4 regions of the Paenibacillus sp. CMM36 genome follow, and region 1 is predicted to be linked to each of the others. Evidence: riboswitches for the same ligand, from Rfam matches in the RefSeq annotation. Region 1 holds a riboswitch; each other region holds the start of a gene.
The links. Region 1 has a riboswitch for cyclic di-AMP ahead of ACWA2B_RS21320 (C40 family peptidase). Riboswitches for the same ligand answer to the same signal wherever they lie in the genome.
Positions count from the first base shown of each region.

Region 2: linked by a shared signal. The riboswitch ahead of ACWA2B_RS26535 (3D domain-containing protein) and the one ahead of ACWA2B_RS21320 (C40 family peptidase) in region 1 are both predicted to bind cyclic di-AMP.
Region 3: linked by a shared signal. The riboswitch ahead of ACWA2B_RS01430 (hypothetical protein) and the one ahead of ACWA2B_RS21320 (C40 family peptidase) in region 1 are both predicted to bind cyclic di-AMP.
Region 4: linked by a shared signal. The riboswitch ahead of ACWA2B_RS13995 (3D domain-containing protein) and the one ahead of ACWA2B_RS21320 (C40 family peptidase) in region 1 are both predicted to bind cyclic di-AMP.

Region 1 is NZ_JBSEDY010000012.1:158,755-164,220, reverse strand. It holds gene motA (flagellar motor stator protein MotA) at 1-719, opposite strand, end outside; gene ACWA2B_RS21335 (hypothetical protein) at 907-1,200, shown strand; gene ACWA2B_RS21330 (4a-hydroxytetrahydrobiopterin dehydratase) at 1,318-1,617, shown strand; gene ACWA2B_RS21325 (GNAT family N-acetyltransferase) at 1,696-2,202, opposite strand; gene ACWA2B_RS21320 (C40 family peptidase) at 2,504-3,004, opposite strand; cyclic di-AMP (ydaO/yuaA leader) riboswitch at 3,010-3,147, opposite strand; gene ACWA2B_RS21315 (hypothetical protein) at 3,424-4,251, opposite strand; gene ACWA2B_RS21310 (M1 family metallopeptidase) at 4,263-5,466, opposite strand, start outside.
Region 2 is NZ_JBSEDY010000026.1:10,265-15,730, forward strand. It holds gene ACWA2B_RS26520 (AbrB/MazE/SpoVT family DNA-binding domain-containing protein) at 121-375, opposite strand; gene ACWA2B_RS26525 (HD domain-containing protein) at 707-1,990, shown strand; gene ACWA2B_RS26530 (TatD family hydrolase) at 2,033-2,803, shown strand; cyclic di-AMP (ydaO/yuaA leader) riboswitch at 3,005-3,287, shown strand; gene ACWA2B_RS26535 (3D domain-containing protein) at 3,559-4,707, shown strand; gene rnmV (ribonuclease M5) at 4,854-5,399, shown strand; gene rsmA (16S rRNA (adenine(1518)-N(6)/adenine(1519)-N(6))-dimethyltransferase RsmA) at 5,407-5,466, shown strand, end outside.
Region 3 is NZ_JBSEDY010000001.1:270,763-276,228, reverse strand. It holds gene kdpB (potassium-transporting ATPase subunit KdpB) at 1-1,256, opposite strand, end outside; gene kdpA (potassium-transporting ATPase subunit KdpA) at 1,294-2,970, opposite strand; gene ACWA2B_RS01435 (potassium-transporting ATPase subunit F) at 3,120-3,197, opposite strand; gene ACWA2B_RS01430 (hypothetical protein) at 3,381-3,776, opposite strand; cyclic di-AMP (ydaO/yuaA leader) riboswitch at 3,892-4,064, opposite strand; gene ACWA2B_RS01425 (glutathione peroxidase) at 4,531-5,016, shown strand; tRNA gene ACWA2B_RS01420 (tRNA-Leu) at 5,161-5,243, opposite strand.
Region 4 is NZ_JBSEDY010000006.1:37,019-42,484, reverse strand. It holds gene ACWA2B_RS14010 (PspA/IM30 family protein) at 1-141, opposite strand, end outside; gene ACWA2B_RS14005 (NADH:flavin oxidoreductase/NADH oxidase) at 230-1,252, opposite strand; gene ACWA2B_RS14000 (polysaccharide deacetylase family protein) at 1,558-2,364, shown strand; gene ACWA2B_RS13995 (3D domain-containing protein) at 2,558-3,226, opposite strand; cyclic di-AMP (ydaO/yuaA leader) riboswitch at 3,233-3,401, opposite strand; gene ACWA2B_RS13990 (amino acid ABC transporter ATP-binding protein) at 3,632-4,354, opposite strand; gene ACWA2B_RS13985 (ABC transporter substrate-binding protein/permease) at 4,341-5,466, opposite strand, start outside.

The sequences.
Region 1 (5,466 bases):
CTGATGGCGATCGTCGATATCCCCGATTGAATGGAAAGCAGACCTTCGACCATCATTAATTTAAGCTCGACTTCTTTTTTGGATAACCGTTTCAGCTTGTTGGACATCGGATGCCACAGGACATAACCTGTAAAAATACCGAGCAACGTCGCAATGAAGGCTGCTGCAATGGCATGAGAGAGCTTTTCCATGTCACTAAGGTCGGCCAGAGCGGCGATCAGACCTACAACCGCACCGAGTACCCCGAGCGTTGGAGCGTACATACCGGCTTGGGAGAAGATCAGCGCGCCAGAGCGATGTCGATCCTCGGTGGCATTGATATCCTCCATTAGAACGTCCCGTACGAATTCCTGATCATTGCCGTCAATAATCATTCGCATGCCGCCACGCATAAAGGGATCGTCGATTTCCTCTACCTTGGATTCCAAGGCGAGCAGACCTTCACGACGGGTAATGGATGCCCACTCGGTAAACGTACCGATGAGCTCTTTGCGGTCTAACAGTTTTTGTTCGGTGAAAATAACCTTGAACAGCTTCGGAATCCGTTTGATTTCTGCCATCGGGAAGGCCATAAATATACTCGCTGCCGTTCCGACGAAAATAATCATGTAAGCAGCGGGATTATTGACCAGATTGACGACCGGAGCGCCTTTTAAGATCATCCCGACGACCAGTGACAAAATCCCGAGCACAAGTCCAATAATGGTTGAAATTTGCATGATACACCTCATCCATGAGAATAGATTTTGAATCCTTTCATGCCGCCGGGGTCGTCCTTGCCCCAAGCGCGTCATTACAAGACGGATTATAGTATTTATCGACAAAACTCTCTTTTTTGTTAAGTGCGAATTTCCGGTATAATAAGGTGATTATGTATTGAATGGCGGAACCATTGGAGGAAATGGCATGGGAGTAAAGCATGGACGTGAGTATGAACAAATTTTGAACGATTTGACAGAGGCTGTGGGGCGCATCCCAGATAGCTATGAATTTTTTGAGATGGAAGCAGAAGATTGGGACAGGTTGGACCCGGCGGGACGTCAGGAAGTCAATGAAGCTTTGGCAGAAGACTTATTTTATGCACTGGGTACAGAGCCCACAATCACTGTAGGGAGTGGCGTTGTGATCTATGAGCCGGAGCAGCATCGTATCTATGTACTGATTGGGGACGAGGAGCTGACGTCAGTCCCTTTGATTTGAGGTCCGTCTTATGGATTTATCAACGGGGCCGTGGTAATATGTACACCAATATATCGTAGTTTTGGCCGTATTTAAGCGGTCGAAAGGCTTCCGTATAAACGGGGAGGAGTTCGTAACATGCCTTTTACACAAGAAGAGATTGAAGCACATCTGGAGAAACTGGAGGGCTGGGAGCTGGAGGAAGGACGTTGGATCGTTCGGAAATATAATTTTTCCAGTTTTATGAAAGGGATTGCATTCGTGGATGAAGTTGCCGCTATATCTGAAGCATTCAATCATCATCCATTTATTACGATTGATTACAAGACCGTGACTCTGCGTTTGACCTCTTGGGACGATGGCGGTATTATGGCCGTGGATATTAAGGAAGCCCAACAATATAATGAAGCTTTTGAAAAAATGCGTAGCAGTCATTGAGCTTGTAATGATCTGTCGTATGATGATAAAAGCGCCTTCGCTATACAACATCGTGGTTGTATGCCGAAGGCGCTTTTATCATAGTACCTGGGTTGGGTGCTCGGGACGATATACCATACAATAAAACGGTTTTTTGCCATCGGGGGTCTGTCGTTCATAGGTATCTGTAAGCTCAAATCCAGCCGCCTTGTAGGCCCGGATAGCGCGCTCATTCCAAGTGAGCACTTCTAGATCAATTTCATTCTTCGGGTTGCGTCGTTGGGCTTCCTCTGCAATGGCACGGACAAAATCAGAGCCTTTGCCATGTCCGCATCTGTCAGGATGCATGCCAAGGCCTAGCCGGGTCACACCGATCATAGGAAAATATTGAGCAAACCCCATCAGCTTGTTCTCTTCATCCAGTACGGCAACATATTGCTCTTGGCGAAGCGTGGGACTTCCAAATTCGACCTCAAGCGCCTTCATTTGTTCCCAGGGGAGCCAACCGTATATGTTATAAGGTGGATCATAGCGCCACTCACAGATTGCAGCCGCTTGATGCTCGTCCATCGGTACGATCCGATAGTTGGATATTGAGGCCGGCATGTGTTCCATCCTCCTTTTACAGTACTTCAATCATTAACAACAGATTGTAGACAAGTTGCAGGGGAATGGCAAGCGTGTTTATTTTATACCCAAGACGGGTATACATTCAATAAGAAGGAATTACTGCTCATATGCTCCCCCAGCGGTGACGGTAAAACCGACGATGTTTGCTAAAATTGAAACCTTTTGAGGTTTCAGTTCGTCAGTAATGATAATCATTGCTGATGTTGTGGACATAAAAAGCCGCAATTCGATTCCGGCAGAATCAAATTGCGGCTAGAGTTAGCTTGCTGTGCGTTAGTTATTCTACGTTGTCGTCATCAGGAATATCTGAAGCTACAGAATGGTAAGCGTCTGTGCTCATAATTCTTTTTGCACCGACATAGCGGTTAGCGTAATAATTTTCGTTCAGTGAGCTAACTACTACACCACGTGAAGTCGAGGAGTGGGCAAATTTCCCTTCACCTACGAAGATACCTACATGGGAAATGCCTCTTCCTGTGGTGTTGAAGAACACCAGGTCCCCAGGTCTCATTTCATCGCGGGATACAGAAGATCCCATTTTGAATTGTGATCCAGATTGATGCGGAAGTTTAATTCCCAGTTTGTTGAATACATACATTGTGAAGCCGGAGCAATCGAATCCCTCGAGTGTAGTGCCTCCGCTTCTGTAGTTCGTTCCTTTGGCATCTTGGATGACCTGGTCCATCTTGGAGTCTGCAAATGCACTGCCGCCACCGAATGTAAAAGATGTAAAGGCAATGGCAAGACTCATAGCTGCGATCGTTAGCTTCTTCTTCAAAAAAAATATACCCCTTCCAATGCCTGCGAGGTTAGCTTAAGGATTCGGTAGAAGGTTCCCCTATGACCACTCTGTTGCGAGATCAATTCACCCAAACTGGTTCCCCCGCTTCCTAGGTGCCAGGAATTAGGCTTAACTTAAGATGTGCACCTTGGAGAGCAGTATTCACAATAACGATATTTTTGAGATAAAGGTTACAACAAAGATTACAAAGTTGTTACTATCAGTTCACTGCGATTATTGTAACAAAGTCGGCTGGCTTTGGCAAATGTTTCATTGCAAAAAGTTACAAAAAAAATCTGCTCCTAATGTCCCAGGAACAGATCTTGTTAACAGTATTCAGTTATGTGCCGTTTGCGCGGTTATGCATAAAGTTTTTTCGACAGACGGAAATGAAGTGATTAACATAAAGGAAGGGCTTAGCTTCTACTGGAGATATCGGTATGCCATAGTCTGTACTGCGAACTGATATGCCACAGTCTGACCAGACTAGTAACAAAATGATACGATTGTTGGAGAATGAGCGCGAGCATGCCAGTCCAAATCATCGCCACGGTGCCAAATAGACCGAAGACCAGCAGCACACAAGCACCGAGCAAAAGGGATATACCGACAGCTGGGAGAAGCTGGCGAAAGAAGGCGAGCAGGGACGATAGTATGGCGTGACCACCGACAGTGCCTAGTTGCATATACAGGATGCACTGCCGAATGAACCATCCGTATGCCATCCATCCCATGGCATAGGGCAACAAGTGCAGCAGGTAAGAGGGAGATTGAAGCGTACCTGCTACAATAGGGTAGAGTCTCGGTACTACCCAAAAGGCGGGAATCAGCAGCAGTCCCAACTCGATGATGTAATACAACAGCGACGACATGCCATGGCGTTTCATACCTTTGAAAAAGGACAGGCTTTGCGGCTCAGTCGCATCGGTATGCAGGCTTTGATATATTCCGGCTCTAATGAAGGGAGTGATTAGTATGCGTAGTACAGTCGCCCCTAGTAGTATCCACAAATACACATGTACTTCCCGGCTGTCCATCAGAGCAATCTGGCTCTCCATCCAAAACAAGGTCTGTCCCAGCTCGTTTTGACCCTGATCAGGATAACGGAGCAATAGCGGGATAACGGCAGACTGCACCAGTCGATAGAGAAACACCCCCCACAGTAGTCGATACAGAAATAAAATGATAACGATATAGAATCGTATGCGCACCAGCGCCCAGCCCTCTTTTATAACAGTCCGCATCTATAGACACCTCACCATGACAGACTTCCAAGCAGTGTCTCCAGCAGCTTGGTTACACTTATACTCCAACGGGTTTGTTGCTTTTCGTCCAATTCGGCTTTTAGGGTATTGTTAATATGCTTGTTCTCCAGTGCAATGGTATATAGGGGATCAAGGGTTACATAGGAAACGGGAGAAGTACTTTTGATCCGAAAAGTTGTGCTTTTGCCCGCGCCGTCCCAAGCCTTGAATTTCTTGGTTCCATCCTTGAAGGTAAATTGGACAGGGATCTTGGGATAATCCGCCCCTTTTTTGCTGACCGTTACGACTGCTTCATATCCATTCTCCAGCTTGTGGTTTGTGATGTGATCCACTGAAAAGTCCGCCATCTGGCCGTCATATACATACTGTTCAAAATAGTGGCTCCATGAGCGTCCGGTGACTCTCTCCACGATACGTTGAAAATCCTGTGAGGACGGATGCTTAAATCGGTACGTCTGGACGTAGGTCCGCATAATGCGATCCATTTTTTTTATACCCACCTGACGTTCAATGCCCCGTAGTACCAGCTTGCCTCGAGAGTAGGCATTTTGCGCGTACTCAGCAGCCGAGCCGTACTTCCATGACTCACGGTTTAGCGGCTGTGGGGAGGATACCTGTCCCGATTGTAATGGCAAGTTGGGGGTGAGCCCATATTCTTGCTCCATAAGTCGCTCCTCTGCATAGGAGGTGAAGCCTTCATCCAGCCACGGCTCCTCAAATTCATTATTGGCTACCATTCCATAGAAATATTGATGTCCAATCTCATGAACTAATGTCCGTTCCAGACTATAGCCAGGATTGAGATTACCCGCAGCAGCGGCCGTGATGAGTGTCGGATACTCCATGCCGCCAGCTCCATTGCCTGATTTAGGTGGAACCACGATGGACAGGGTGGAATATGGATAAGGCCCGTACCATTTGCTGTAGTACAAAAGAGCGGCCTTCGCTGCGCTCATATAGCGTCCTTTGAGCTCCTTGTGCGATGGGTCAAGGTAGAGCTTGATTTTGACACCAGGGACTTCAGCAGAAGAAAAGGGTTCTTCTACGGCTACAAAGTTGGGTGAAGCGGACCAGGCAAAATCGTGTACATCATCGGCATAAAATTGATATATTTTTTGTCCGTTCTGTCGGACGGCACCACGGGTGGGAAATCCGGTCGCTGCTACGATATGAGTTTCAGGCACCCGAATCCGT
Region 2 (5,466 bases), on a different contig from region 1:
CTGCCTAAACAAAAAAGGGCCTTCCAACGGTTGGGTTCAAACCGTGGAAGGCAACAAGGAGTGTATATGAAAAAGGTTAGAATTAACAATATCTGATAAGTCTATTATATACTAAAATTCTCAGTTTGTCACAGGTGTTGGGATTTCAGAAATGCAATCTTGGCAAACAATTTTCCCTTTGAAGTAAATTACGTTCTCAGCATTACCGCAGAAGATACAAGCAGGCTCGTATTTTTTAAGCATGATGCGTTCGCCATCAACATAAATTTCCAACGCGTCTTTTTCCCCGATTCCCAGGGTACGGCGCAATTCGATTGGAATAACAACACGTCCGAGCTCGTCGACTTTTCTTACAATACCAGTGGATTTCATCATAATAAATCAGGCTCCTCTCGCCGTTTAAAATAATATAAGTGTCATGATTCGACAAAATTTTCTCTTTTCTGATATTTACTATACCAACGATTCCCAAAACAGTCAACCTAAAAAATGTAGTAACAGTCTGATTATGCAAAAGTATTTAGATTAAAGAGCTTTACTCATGTGCATTGCCTTATCTTATTGATGATTTATTCAATTTGTCAATTTGGAAATGTCGAAAAACTATAATTCGACATATTACGACAAAGAATGTCGAATGAGAGAAATGCTTTAGGATTTTATTGTATTTTAATCCATTATTCCGAATATTAAAGGAGCTGATATCTTGCACCAGCCACTCAGTGAAGAAAAAGTATTTAAAGACCCGGTACATAATTACATTCATGTTCAGGATACTGTGATATGGCGGTTGATCAACACGCCGGAGTTCCAACGTTTACGCCGCATACGGCAGTTAGGCACATCGTATCTTACGTTTCATGGAGCGGAGCATAGCCGTTTTTCACATTCATTGGGCGTATATGAGATTACGAGAAGTATTATTTCTCAATTTGAACGTGGAGATTTCCCAGATTGGCCGAAAGAGGAAAGGTTGGTTGCTCTGTGTGCAGCTCTATTGCATGATGTGGGGCATGGCCCATTTTCACATTCAATTGAGGAAGCCTTTCATATGAACCATGAGGATTGGACATGCCGCATTGTACTGGGAGACACGAAGATCAACGCCGTGCTACGGCAAGTCGACGAGAAGCTTCCACAAAAGGTGGCTGCAGTTATAGCCAAAACGTATGATAAGCCGATTGTTGTTAACTTGGTGACCAGTCCGCTAGATGCCGATCGTATGGATTATTTGTTGCGGGATGCTCATTCGACAGGTGTCAACTACGGCACGATTGATTTGGATCGTATTTTACGACTGTTGCGTCCTCATAATGGGAGAATTGTTGTGAAGGAATCAGGCATGCATGCAGTAGAGGATTATTTAATGTCACGCTATCAGATGTATTGGCAAATTTATTTTCATCCTGTAACACGCAGCTCGGAGATCCTTTTACGTAAAATTTTCAAGCGAGCAAAGGAATTGTTTAAAAACGGATATGAGTTTAGTTTTCTGCTGGACCCGCTGCCGGATCTGTTGAAAGGAGAGCTTACAGTAGAGCAATATCTAATGCTCGATGAGTCATTAATTCAGACCGTATTTAGCCAGTGGAAACGAGAAAAAGACGAAATTTTAAGTGATTTGAGCAGCCGCTTTATGGACCGTAGATTGTATAAATATGTAGAGATTGAAAATATGGATACAGATACCATTGACAGTATTCGGAAAGCTTTGGAAGAGGCTGGTTTGCACCCTGAATATGATTTTGAAATTGATTTTCCGACGGATCTTCCTTATGATGTGTTTCGGCAGGGTGGCTCGACGGACAACCAGATTTTACTGCTTGGACGTCAGGGCGAGGTGAGTGAAATTTCCGAAGTTTCGGAAATTGTGCGCTCCATAAGTGGTATCCACCGAGGAAAATATCATATGTATTTTCCCCAGAATAAATTGAACGCGGTAAAAGACAGGCTTCCTGCCGAAATAAGGAATTATTTTGTCAAAGAATAGACAACTATATAGAAATGTAAGTAAAAAAAGGAGATGTAAACCTTGGATTTATTCGACACTCATACTCACTTGGATGCGCCACAATTTGACGAAGATCGTGAAGAAGTTATAGCACGTGCTGTCGAATCAGGAGTAACGCGGATGATCAATATCGGATTTAATCGTGAGACCATTCCATCCACCATGAAATTGGCCGAGACGTATGATTTTATTTATGCGGCAGTTGGATGGCACCCACAGGATGCGATTACAATGCAAGAGGGCGATTTAGAATGGATTGCATCGTTATGTAGTCATAAGAAGGTCGTAGCCATCGGAGAGATCGGTCTGGATTATTATTGGGATACATCACCGAAGGATATTCAGCATCGGGTGTTTCGAAATCAAATTGGTCTGGCTCGTGAGCTCAAAATGCCCATTGTTATTCATAACCGGGATGCCCATGAAGATATTGTTAGGATTTTGCGTGAGGAAAAAGCGAGTGAGATTGGCGGAGTCATGCACTCCTTTTCTGGGAGCTGGGAGACAGCCCAAATGGTGCTGGATATGGGATTTCACCTTTCCTTCGGTGGTCCAATAACGTTTAAAAATGCCAAGCAGCCAAAAGAGGTGCTCGCACAGGTGCCACTGGACCGTCTGCTCATTGAAACGGACGCGCCCTACCTGACGCCGCATCCGTTTCGCGGGAAGCGAAATGAGTCTGCGCATGTGAGACTGGTAGCAGAGGCTGCAGCCCAAATCAAGGGGATTACAGTGGAGGAATTAGTGTCAATAACGACCCAAAATGCCTTGGAACGATTTGACATTCAATAAAAAAGCGAAGAAATCGATCAAAATAAAGAGATAGACGAAGCTAATCATGAATTTGTTGCAGGAAACTCGAGAATATTACAATATTTTAACCGAATATTTTGAAAAATGTACTTGAAACCTGCTTTACAACATGCATGGAAACAGGATATCATCTTTTCAGTGAATTGTTGTTTGAATGTAAACATCAACAAGTCATTTCATGAACCAGTCTCGCTGAGTCCCTTTTACAGGGAACGGGGGAACCGATATGGCTTACAGTACGTCCGGCTTATGTGCAAGAAGGGAACGTCTCTTCCGCCAGCCGGCTCGACCTAAATTCTTTTCCCAGATGGGATTGAACAGGTAGAGGAGCCGTATTTCGATTTCTTTCTGGGTCTTCGGGGTGAATGTGAAGGCGACCGCCATGAGCGGTTGACCCAAGCTAGGGCGACTCTCTACGTCCGAACCCGACAGCTAACCCCGTAAGCGTAACAAGAGAGAAGCCATCTCGTGCATGAGTTTTCCCGCATATTCACACATGCCGGAAGCCACGAAAGAGCTCTCTAGTCTCTTTCTTTGGCTTTTTTTGTTGTGAATAAAAGAAAATCTGTCATCATACTGTGGTTAAACAGGGGAGGACAGCATGCCGCGAAGACGGGTACATGGTGCAGGACAGTCGCAGTTTGGGCTTGTCTTGTAGAAAATCTGTTATAGTCACGTCAAATCTCAACTATGTCTTACTCCAGACGGCGGGCTATGTAAGGAGGACGGAGGAAATGGGCATTTTCCAAAAAGAGGAGACCCATGAGTCACGCTCATCCAGCATGTCTTACGTATTGCGTTGGAAGCAAGAGAATGTGCGCCAGGCTGCTTTGGTTGCTATTTTTCTAATCGCGCTAACGATTATGATTTCAATTCTGATGTACACGCAATCTAAAAAACAAGTCTTTTTTGTCATTGATGGCAAGGCATCTGCGGTAGAAACCCGGGAATCCAAGCTTCAAGATTTGCTGAGCGAGCATTCCATTTCACTTCAGCCGCATGATACAATTTCTATGCCGCTAAATGGAGCAGTACAGGATGGGGACCGCGTAGTCATTAAACGTGCCAATCAAGTTAAAGTATCTTCAGGCAATGAGACGAAAAAGCTGTACACAACAGAAAATACAGTAGAAGGTGCCATTCGTACCTCGGGCTATAAATTATCGTCAACGGATAAAGTTTATCCTGCGTTGGATGCCTCTGTTTCGTCTAACATGGACATAAAAATCGTCCGTGTGAAGAAACAGCAGGTCGAACAGAAAAAACAGGTGCCTTATCAGGTCATCAAAACGGCCGATCCAAGTCTTTATAAAGGCGATAATCGGGTCATTCAAAGCGGCAAATCGGGTGTGGTAGTCCAGCACGTTCAAAAGGTATATCATGATGGAAAGTTGGTATCCAAACAGCTGGTTAACAAGGAAGTTGCACAGAACCGTGTGGATAAGGTTATTGCGGTAGGAACGAAGAAAAAGCCGGTCGTTCTTGCTGCTTCCGTCGGTCCCAATGATGCGGTTAAGACAACAACGGTTAGTTCGGGCAGTGCTGTCCGTAAAGCAGGCGTCAATTTTAAATATAGCAAAGTTTTACAAAATGTCTCCATGACGGCGTATTCCTCACAGGAGCCAGGTATCGGTACACGTACTGCATCCGGCACGCGCGTGACGGAAGGTCGTACCATCGCTGTCGATCCGAGTATAATTCCAATCGGCTGGTGGGTGTATATCGAAGGGGTGGGCTTCCGCCGTGCGGAGGATACCGGTGGCGCGATTAAAGGCCACAAAATCGATGTGTATTATGAGAGTTTGAGCCGAGCCAACCAATTTGGTCGTAAGCACGGTAAAACCGTATATGTTATCGGACCGGTAAAGCCTGAAATCAACTAAAACAGGTTGTGTATGTTGAGGGCAATGCGATAGTATTAACAACATAGTTATGCCATGCTAAGAAGAGGATATCCTCTTCTTATTTTGTTTTCAAAAGCAGGGAAAGATAAATATAGCTTGCTGTGTAGCAGTGGAGGGAAATGCAAATGATCAAGGAAGTGATCGTGGTAGAGGGCCGGGATGATACGGTGGCCATTCGCCGCGCTGTTGAAGCGGATACGATAGAAACTGGCGGCTCAGCCATTAATAAAATGACGCTGCGTAAAATTGCATTGGCGCAGGAGCGGCGGGGGGTCATCATTTTAACCGATCCCGATCATGCAGGGGAGCGCATCCGTAAGATTATCGCTTCCAAGGTACCCGGCTGCAAGCAGGCCTTTATACCCGAGGCAGAAGCGACGCGCAAAGGAGATATTGGTGTGGAGAATGCCTCACCGGAAGCGATCAGACACGCTCTCGCACGGGTTCATACGACAGTAGAAGGCGCCGACCCGCTGATTGAGTGGGCGGACCTGATTGATGCTGGACTTATCACCCACCCCAATGCTGCTGCACGCCGTATGGCCTTAGGGAATGTGCTGGGTATTGGTTATTGTAACGGAAAGCAGCTACATAAACGGCTCTCTGTATTTCAGATCAGCCGCGAGGAATTTGCCGGAGCGCTGGCACAAATTGAAAGTGAAGGATTGTGATATCCGTATGACAGGAATTCAAGATATAGCAACACCGCGGCGTACAAAGGAAATTATTCAACGGCAC
Region 3 (5,466 bases), on a different contig from region 1:
ACCTGATTCGCTTTTTCCTCCAGATCGGCTGGAACACTGCCATTTTGCGATACGATCCATTGCCGAACGGAATCCACTGCGCCCTTGCGTACCTTTCGTCCATCGGCCAGATCCAGACCACTCATCCGGGTCTCCGCCTTGAATTCGATAAAGGTTCCACCTGCCGCCAAGGATTCATCCAACGTATGCTCCTGTTTGCGCATCAACTCGAGAACCGAGCGACCCTCTGGCGTCTCATCCTTCATAGAGCTAGTCGCTGCCCACTTCACTAGCTCTGCCTTCTCCACGCCCTCTACAGGCACGAATTCACTCGCCATCCGGTTCCCGAAGGTGATTGTACCTGTTTTATCCAGAATCATCGTGTTGATATCCCCAGAAGCTTCTACCGCCTTGCCTGACATGGCTAGCACATTAAACTGGGTGACCCGGTCCATACCGGCAATCCCGATGGCTGACAACAGTCCTCCAATCGTGGTTGGAATCAGACAGACTAGCAACGAAATCAGCACAGGAACAGGCAAATCAATGTTAAAATGACGGGCAATCGGCGCTAGCGTAACTACCACAATTAGAAAAATAATCGTCAAGCTAATCAGCAAAGTGTTCAGCGCAATCTCATTCGGCGTTTTTTGCCGCTGAGCGCCTTCCACGAGCGAAATCATTTTATCAATAAATGTCTCGCCCGGCTCTGTCGTAATCCGCACCTTAATCCGGTCACTAACCACTCGCGTTCCGCCGGTTACCGAGCAAAAATCACCACCCGATTCCTTGATGACCGGAGCCGATTCTCCCGTAATTGCAGATTCATCCACCGAAGCCAAACCTTCAATGACCTCACCATCGCTTGGAATCATTTCACCCTGGGAGACAATAACTACGTCCCCCTTACGCAACTCGGTTGAGCTAACCACCTGAATGTCATTTCCGACGAGCTTGTTAGCTTGCGTGTCCTGCTTGGATTTTTTTAAAGAGGCAGCTTGTGCCTTACCCCGCCCCTCCGCGAGCGCTTCGGCAAAGTTGGCAAAAAGCAACGTAAACAACAGAATAACAAACACGGCCAGGTTAAAGCCTATTTCCTTGTCAGTTCCAAAATAACCGGGAAACAGTAACATTAGCAGCACGACCAATGTACCGATCTCCACGACGAACATGACAGGATTTTTCATCATCATCATCGGATTTAATTTTATAAAGCTATCCTTGATCGCATGCTTCAAGATGCTTCTGTCCAGCATGTGTTTGCGTTGTTCCTTCATGGTCAAACACCCCGTTCATCCATTCTCATTTTCTTCTTCACATGGTCAAAAATTCAGCAACAGGTCCCAATACGATGACAGGTAAAAAGGTCAACGCACCAATCAGCAGCACGACTCCGATCAGAATGGCTCCAAATAACTTGTTGTCCGTGCGCAGTGTCCCCGTCGTCACCGGAGTCGGCGCTTTGGCATTCAACGAAGCCGCCACAGCCAACAATGCAATCATAGATACATATCGCCCGAAGAACATAACCATCCCCGTTGTTACATTCCAGAATACGTTGTTATCTGAAAGACCTTCAAACCCCGAACCATTATTTGCGGCAGATGACGCATATTCATAGAGCACCTGAGTCAACCCGTGATAGCCAGGGTTAGTGACCGCATCATATCCCCAATGACTCATAAACGCAAGCGCAGTTGGGGCGAGAATGAGAAACGGATGTACCAAAATGGCAATGGCGATCAGCTTCATTTCCTTGCCTTCAATTTTCCTTCCCATAAATTCCGGAGTTCTCCCGACCATCAGTCCGCATATAAACACACCCAGAATCGCATACATCAGCATATTCATCAGCCCGACACCCTTGCCGCCAAAAATGACGTTTAGCATCATTTCTCCCAAAGCAGCCATGCCACCTAGCGGGGTTAGTGTATCATGCATATTATTGACCGAACCTGTCGTTGCCGCTGTTGTGACCGCAGTGAATAAAGCCGATTGCCCAATACCGAAACGAACCTCTTTCCCTTCCATGCTTCCCTGAGAAGCATCCACACCCAGTGTCTGGATTAACGGATTACCTGTCTTCTCAGACACATACGTAATGGATAGAAAAATTAGAAACAATACCATCATGGAGCTAAAAATAATCCAGCCCTGCTTACGATTACGGGCAAACAATCCAAAGGTATACGGCAACGAAGCCAGCATTACCCACATTGCCAAAATTTCCAGCACGTTCGTCCAAGGACTTGGATTTTCAAAAGGATGCGCAGAGTTAGCTCCCGCATAACCGCCCCCGTTCGTCCCCAAATGCTTGATGGACTCCAGAGAAGCAATGGGTCCCATAGAAATTTGCTGTTGTGTTCCGCTCAGCGTCGTAAGATCCGCCGTAGGCTGTAGCGTCTGTGGTATCTTCAATCCCACCAGCACCAGCGTAAGCACAAAGGCCAGTGGCAGGAAAATCCTTATAATAGCTTTAATAAAATCTTGAAAGAAATTGCCCATCCCTTCACCGCGCCGCGTCAATCCTCTCATAAAAGCCGCAGCAACCGAAAAACCGGAAGCAGCCGAAGTGAACATCATCATCGTGACGAACGCCATCTGTGTCAGATACGTAAGCCCGCTTTCTCCGCTATAATGTTGGAGATTCGTATTCGTCATAAAGCTGATTACCGTATTAAAAGCTAGTGATGCTTCCATATTACTGTTTCCAGCCGGATTACCGGGAAGCATTCCCTGTAAACGCAACAGCAAGTAGCTGATTGCCACAAGCACGACGTTCGTAGCAATGAAACTCATAACATACGTAGTCCAACGCATGCTCTCCACTTTCTTCAAGCCTACTACCTTATAAATCAGCTTTTCTGTTCTGCCAAAAATCCGATCCGTTCGATTCGGTTCATTCGAGAATACATGATACATATATGTACCCATTGGCTTTACCAAGAGCAGCAATATAACGATCACAATTCCAATTTGAAGCAGCTCCATCCTCTATTCCTCCTTCAAAATGCTCCTGCGTTTGGAACAACAGACCCGATTAGACCATCTATGAAGTGCACACGTTTGCGAAAACCTGCTACCAATGATGCTTTAATGCTCAGATCTGTTGTTCCCGCCCGCTCTATCCCTACAAGTGACTAGAACTTTTCAGGGTTCAGGAGTGCGTAGATTAAATACATAAACACAATAGCCGTAAGCCCGAGTATAACGATCATCCTCTTCGTCCTCCTTTAGAGGTCTGCGCATCACACCAGCGTACAAACAGCAGTATCACTCCATAACTCACAGCCATGACGAGCAGCATGTATATATCCATCATGTTTATACCCTCCGTATCGATCCTCAGATCGCCATTCTTATTCCATCATAAAATCATAAAACAACTATGTCATAAGTGCTTATCCGTTCAGCAGAAAACCCACCTCTCCGTTCAATGTGTAGATCACATGGTCCGCTCCCAATCCCCGATAAATTCCTTGTGGATTACAGCCGTGTGTAATAACATAGATCGATTCCGATGTTAGTGGTCGACATATTTGCAGGAAACGGCAAGTCAGATTCAAGCTGTTCTCGAACAAATACACACTACCAATTTCTTTTTTTGGAAAATTCCATTTTCCCGCTTGCATGGTATTGATGCGGACAATGTGCTCCACACCCATTTTTTTGAGCTGTCGTTCCTCCTGGGCGCTATTCGTGAGAACTGCAAACGCCAATTTTTTGAAAATAAGCAATTTCACAAAACTTCTGCCCGCTTCATTCGGTGCAGTGACAATAATTAACCGACCTTCCATCAGTAGCTCCTCTCCCGGTATAAAAAGACAACAAAAAGAAGCCGAAGGAAAAAGGCTTTCCTCCGGCTTCTGACATATCCATGATAAAATAAACCATGGCTGCACACGGCGGTTTGTTGCCTCTCCCTGTACGCTTACGAGGTTAGCTGTCGGATTCGGACGTGAGAGTCGCCCTATTTCTGGCACTTGACCGGAAAATTCACCCCATGAGACACACGGCTTCCGAAGCCGTACAGTCTCGATTGGTTCCCCCGCTTTTGCAACTGCAAAATTCAGCGCTATAGACATTTCGTTGTTGCTTCATTCAAGTTAATTTGAAATTACGTCTTGAATCATACACCCGCGCATGGAAGACTGTAAAGCTCAACTGCAGGGTTATAAATCGGGCTTTAGAGCATAGAAGATTAATAATAACGCTTACAATGCAACTATGCTTCTCACATCTCCTTTAATCTCTGTTTTTCATCCCTTTTTGAAAATGACAAGCATGTCAATATTGGCGTAGGGTAAAGCGTTATTGGCCTTTTTTTGTAAAAAGAGAAGAAAATACGCTATATGTACCAGCTAAACACCGATTTAACCCGCTTTTATAAGAAGAAACAACTTAATTCGCTCCATTTGCGGTGCGATTTACTGTTTTGAGCAAAATACGATTTTACAGCGCCTGAAGGCTTTATACAGCTTTTCCAGGCTTGCAACCCTTCTTTAAATTGTCTAAAATTTAATTGCTGAATATTGAATGAGGAGAGATGCTATGACCGTTTATGAATATGATGCGCAAACCCTGCAAGGGAAACAAATTCCGTTATCCACATTTGAAGGGAACGTTCTGCTTATCGTGAACACTGCCAGCAAATGTGGGTTAACCCCCCAATACAAAGCGCTACAAGAGCTATATGACCAGTATCATGAACAGGGGCTCGAAATTTTGGGATTTCCCAGCAACCAGTTTGCCAAACAAGAGCCAGGTTCCAGTGAGGAGATCTCCGAGTTTTGCCAGATCAATTATGGTGTCACCTTTCCGATGTTCGCCAAGACAGATGTCAATGGCGATCAAGCACACCCCTTATTTCGCTACCTGACCCAAACAGCTCCGGGGGTATTAGGGTCCAAAGCGATCAAATGGAATTTTACTAAATTCTTAATTACAAGAGAAGGTAACGTGTTTAAGCGCTATGCACCGCAAACCACTCCAGATAAACTGGCGGGAGATATAGAGAAGCTTTTGCAGCAAAACTGACATTCTTCATTATCACAGTTAATAAACGACCTGTTGCAACCGTGGCTTCCGTGGCTAAAGAATATAACGAAAATGCTTAACAAAAAAAGCACCCTTTCACGTAAACCGTGTCAGGATGCTTTTTTAACTAGGTCTTGCATATAATGCGGTCGAGAGGACTCGAACCTCCACGGGCGTACGCCCACTACCCCCTCAAGATAGCGTGTCTGCCATTCCACCACGACCGCAAATCATAATGTATTGAGGCAACAGATTTATTATACTCTCTCATCAACTATTTGTAAACAAAAATATTATAATTATTTTAACTTACATATATGAGCGATAATAATACCGTCCTGCATAAAGATAACCGCTTGCTGAACTATGCATTAATGTTGCCCCCTTACGGATTATCAGAACCACCTAGCACTTAACTAAGTAATTAATTTGACGAAATAACGTATTTAC
Region 4 (5,466 bases), on a different contig from region 1:
TACCGCTTTCTCTGCATCTTCCAGGTCCTCTTGCATATCACGAATGTATTGGTCCGTCATTTTAACTGGATCTTCTGCCTTGTCAATAATGGCGTTAATGTTGGACATCGTAAGATCTCTTAATCGTTTGAAAATAGACATGTGAAGTTCCTCCTAGAGTTGAATGCTTAAATTTTAAGCTCTGTACACATGTTTACGCAAGCTTTGCAAAGAGGGTTTCAAAAATTATCTAAAAGCCGCGCAAGTAAGGCTCTGGGATGTCGGCCTGTACTTTTAGCTCCCGCGATGCATGCAACGCCCAATAGGGATCACGCAGCATGGCGCGGCCTATTGCTACCAGATCAGCTTCTTTTTGCTGAACAACCCGACGGGCGTCTTCATAATCATCCAGTAATCCAACAGCAATTACAGGTACATTCAGCTTTTCACGGACGGTATGAGCTAAATCCACCTGATAGCCAGCACGCGCAGACGGCCCTCCGCCAGAACCAATTGGACCCTCGCCACCAGAAGAGATATGGAAAATGTCCACACCTGCATCACGATATCGTTCCCCTACACCTGTTATGTATTCCACATTATATCCATCTTCGACGTATTCTTTGGCAGATATCCGCATAAGCACAGGCATATCAGCAGGAAGAACCTCTTTAACAGCATGTATGACCTCAACACCGAACAGTGACAGATCCTGGCCATATTCATCTTCTCTCGTATTTGTTAAAGGCGAATGAAATTGATGGATCAGATAGCCGTGAGCGCCATGTATCTCAACCGTATCAAAACCGGCTTCCACCGCGCGGCGCGCGCCTTCTTTGTATGCCTGAACCAGTTCCCTGACTTCTGCTGTCTTTAAGGCGTGCGGCTTTTTAAGGCGTTCGCTAAAAGGAATCGAAGAAGGACCCACAGGTTGCTCAGCATCTTCGGCCTTGCGTCCAGCGTGGCCTAGTTGAATGCCAATTTTGGCACCATACTTGTGAACTTCCTCTACAATCTTACGATATGCAGGAATATGTTCGTCACTCCAAATACCTAAATCACGATCCGTAATACGTCCATCAGGATGAACCGCTGTCATTTCCACAATAATAAGACCAGCACCTCCTACTGCTCGGCTCACATAATGGACATGATGCCAATCCGTCGGATTTCCATCCTCGGCCTCCACACTAAATTGGCACATCGGGGGCATAACAATCCGATTTTTTAAAGAAAGCCCCTTTAATTGATAAGGAGTAAACAAGTCGGTCACTTTTATCCTTCCTTCCTTCAATTCCATGTCTGTATAATTATGAATTGCAACCCCATTATACACCAGCTGTCACGGGATACCGAATCCGTTGTAAGGCTAAAACTTGCGAAAATGCTCTTGTTTTCGGTCATGTTTAAGAGAATATGTACGTTTAGCTCCATCATCTTCATTGATAATCATTTCATCGCGAACTTCTTTCCAGACGTTTATGAGCCTAACTTGGTAACCAGCATATTTTTAATAGGACAGGTACATAATAGTCGAGAGCACCACTAGGTACCACTGCACGAAAAGGGGGGATACATATGCCGTACAGGGGAGTGTTGCCATGCTTGGCACTGTTACTAGCATTTTCAAGTTTACCCGTTCACGCGGATGCGCCTCCCAAGATCGGAACGCCCCATCCCAAGGAAGCAGCTGTTGCTTCTTCTGTACATCTGAGTACAGATCGAGCTACTCCTACATTAGCAATGTTGCGTAAAAAACATGCGGACATTTTTAAAATGTGCGGCCCACACACCCGCCAAATTGCCTTAACCTTTGATGATGTGCCCGATTCTAGGTATACGCCGCAGGTTTTGGACGTATTACACGCCAACGGCATCAAAGCCACCTTTTTCATCGTCGGTCACCGTGCGGAAAAGCATCCGGGGATTATACGTCGTATTATCCGTGAAGGCCATGCTATAGGAAATCATTCCTATACTCATCCGGATTTTAGGAAGGCTACACCAGAACGCTTTCGCAACCAGATTACAAAAACAGAACGTATTTTACAAGCCAGCGCAGGTTTTCGCCCCAAGTTGATTCGTCCACCCTACGGTGAAATTACAGAGCCTCAAATAAAGTGGGCACGTCGTCATGGCTACATGATTGTCAACTGGAATGTAGACTCTCTCGACTGGAAGGGACTAAGTAAAACACAAATTCAGCGAAATGTGATTCCAGCTACAGGGCCTGGCTCTATTATTTTAATGCACGCTGGTGGAGGTCAAAGTTCCAACTTGCAAGGCACTATCCAAGCTTTGCCGGGTCTAATTCACTCTCTAAAAGCTAAGGGCTACAAATTTGTGACAGTCCCCCGGCTACTCCACACATCGGAACGAAAATAACAGTATGTTTATGATTGAGGTACAAGCTAAAGCAACGTAAAAAGGCTGTCTTACCAGCAGAAGTATTCTGCTCGTCAAGACAGCCTTTTTACGGATAGGACCTGATAAGAGTCCGAGCTAGATATATACGGATATAGGCGTTATGTTTACATAATATATATTATGTTTAATTAAACTGTATATACGTACAATGCTATTTATCAATAACGTACAGCTTCACATTTTGAAATCCAAAGTCGTTCACAAATGATTTGTTGCCTGGAATAAAGATATCAATCCGCTTTCCTGTAATGGCGCTGCCCTGATCGCGAGCGACAGCTACAAAAGAATGATCCGGCAAACCTGGATGGGAGTAGCCTGTAACCAGTACTTTCGTGCCCATCGGAATGACGTTAGGATCTACCGCAATTGTACCTAGTTTAAGCGGATTGCCGTAGTAGTCCACTGCGCCCCATTTACCATTCTCATCGGCTGCGGCAGAATACGCTGAAGCCTTAACGTCAACTATTTTGCTATAGTTGAATGTTTTACCCCAAGCTTCAATCGTTGGCGCCTCATTCGCTGCTGCTTTCTCCGTAAGAAGCTGCGGCTTCGATTCCGAAGCTGCCTTTACACTTTTTTCGCCAGGCACCTTAATTTGCAGACCTGCATATATATTGCTGGAGGCAATGTTTGGGTTAGCCTTTGTTAGCTCGTCTACCGATACTCCATAACGCTGAGCAAGCAAAAAGAAGGTATCGCCCTCTTTGGCAGTGTGAAGCGAGGCAGCATCCGCTATTCCAGCTGTCTGTGCCAACCCTGCAATAGCTGCGGCAAGCACCGCAATTTTCATCGTTTTACCAATATGTTTTAAATGTTTCAAAGATATGTACCTCCTCTTTTATGCCTGCGAAGTTAGCTGTCGGATTCGGACTCAGGAGAAGCCCTATGCTCGTGCAATTCACCCCTAGGCATATTCCTCATCGTCTTATGACGTATCGGAATGGCTGCCGTTGTTACGTCCCCCGCACTTCCCATAGTTTGGGCCAGCATTTCAGCGCTTGTCTAACCGCATGCTGTCCCGGTAAGTTTTGGCTTACTGCATAATATCACAATTTTGTAACCTTATCCGCATGAAAATGTTGGGAACCCTGAACATCATACTACACTCGTTACAATTTTGTCATTAAGAAATCTATATTTGTTACGAAAGTATGGGGAAATGGTGACAAAAAAAGAAAAGCCCTCCGTCAACGGAGAGCTCTTTTATGATTAGATCAGTACTTTCTTACAATACTTTGGCAAGAAAATCACGAGTGCGATCATGGCTTGGAGTGCCAAATACCTGGTCTGGTGCACCCTGCTCCACAATTTGACCGTTATCCATAAAGATAATTCGATCGCCTACCTCGCGGGCAAAGCCCATTTCATGCGTTACAATTACCATTGTCATACCGCCTTCGGCGAGCTTCTTCATTACATCCAGAACCTCTCCAACCATTTCAGGGTCCAATGCAGAAGTCGGCTCATCGAACAGCATTACGTGCGGCTGCATGGCCAAAGCACGCGCAATCGCAATACGTTGCTTCTGACCACCGGATAGCTGGTTCGGATAGGTATTCTTCTTATCCTCGAGCCCCACGGTACGCAGGAGTTCTAATGCAATTTTTTCCGCTTCCTTACCTGACTGTTTTCTAACCTGCGTCGGTGCAAGCGTCAGGTTCTGCAACACTGTTTTGTGTGGGAACAGATTAAAATGCTGGAACACCATCCCCATTTTTTCCCGGGTTACATTAATATTATGACCACGAGCTGTAATCGGCTCGCCCTCAAATAAAATCTCCCCATCCGTCGGCTGTTCTAACAGATTCATACAACGCAAAAACGTACTCTTCCCCGAACCGCTGGGACCGATGATAACGACAACTTCTCCTTTGGCGATATCTATATCAATGCCTTTTAAAATCTCATTCTTGCCGAACGATTTACGCAATTGTTTAACGGTGATCACTGGCTCTCAACTTCCTTTCCCATAAACCAAGCAGCTTAGACAAGCTGAATGTCATTACAAAATAAATAGCGGCTGTGATTATGAACGGACTTAATCCTTCGTAGGTAATATTCTTAATGACCTGGGCTTGATACATAATATCCACCATACCAATAGTCGAAATAATGGAGGATTCTTTAATAATTGTAATAAACTCATTACCTATAGCAGGCAAAATAGATTTAAACGCTTGTGGCAAAATGACGTGACGCATAGCTTTGCCTCGTCCCATACCCAATGAGCGTGCGGCCTCCATCTGTCCACGGTCTACTGCCTGGATACCTGCACGGAAAATTTCAGCCAGATATGCCGAGCTATTCAGAGACAATGTGATTATACCGGACTGGAGTGGAGTAAAATTGACACCCAGCGTCAAAGCAATCCCGTAGTGAATGATCATGAGCTGCACCAGCATAGGTGTGCCACGCAGGATCTCCACATATGTGGTACCTAACCACTCAATGATGCGTATACCACTCATCCGCAACAAGGATACGATCAGACCAATGATAAATCCAAACAGTACTCCGAGTGCAGACAGCAACAGAGTGTAACCAATACCCGTAGCGTAAAGACTGCGGTATTTCCAAAAAATATCTACGATGTTATTAGAAGAAACCTGTCGATCTGCCGAGAGTGCACTCGCTTCTGTAGAAAACTTTTCAATCGACCCGTCCGCTTTCAGGCGAGCCAACGTTTTATTTACAGAGGCAAGCAATTCTGCGTTCCCCTTGCGTATACCTACAGCAGTTTCTGCTCCGGCATCCTCAGGTATCGCTTTGGCAAGTGTTACGGTCCCATCTAACGTGTACCCTTTAGCAACCGTATCTTCGATCACAACAGCGTTGATACGCTGGGTCCGCAGCTGGAGTACCAGATCGGATATTTTGTCCAGTGAGGTTACAGAGGCATTGGGTACTTTTTGAGCAATTTCTTCCTGAATACTCCCCTTTTGCGCGCCAATCTTCTCGCCTTTCAAAGCAGCCATCGTAGGATATTTGTCTTTATCCTCTGGGCGTACCATAATGACTTGCTTGGAGCGATAATATACATCTGAAAAATCAATGCTTTTT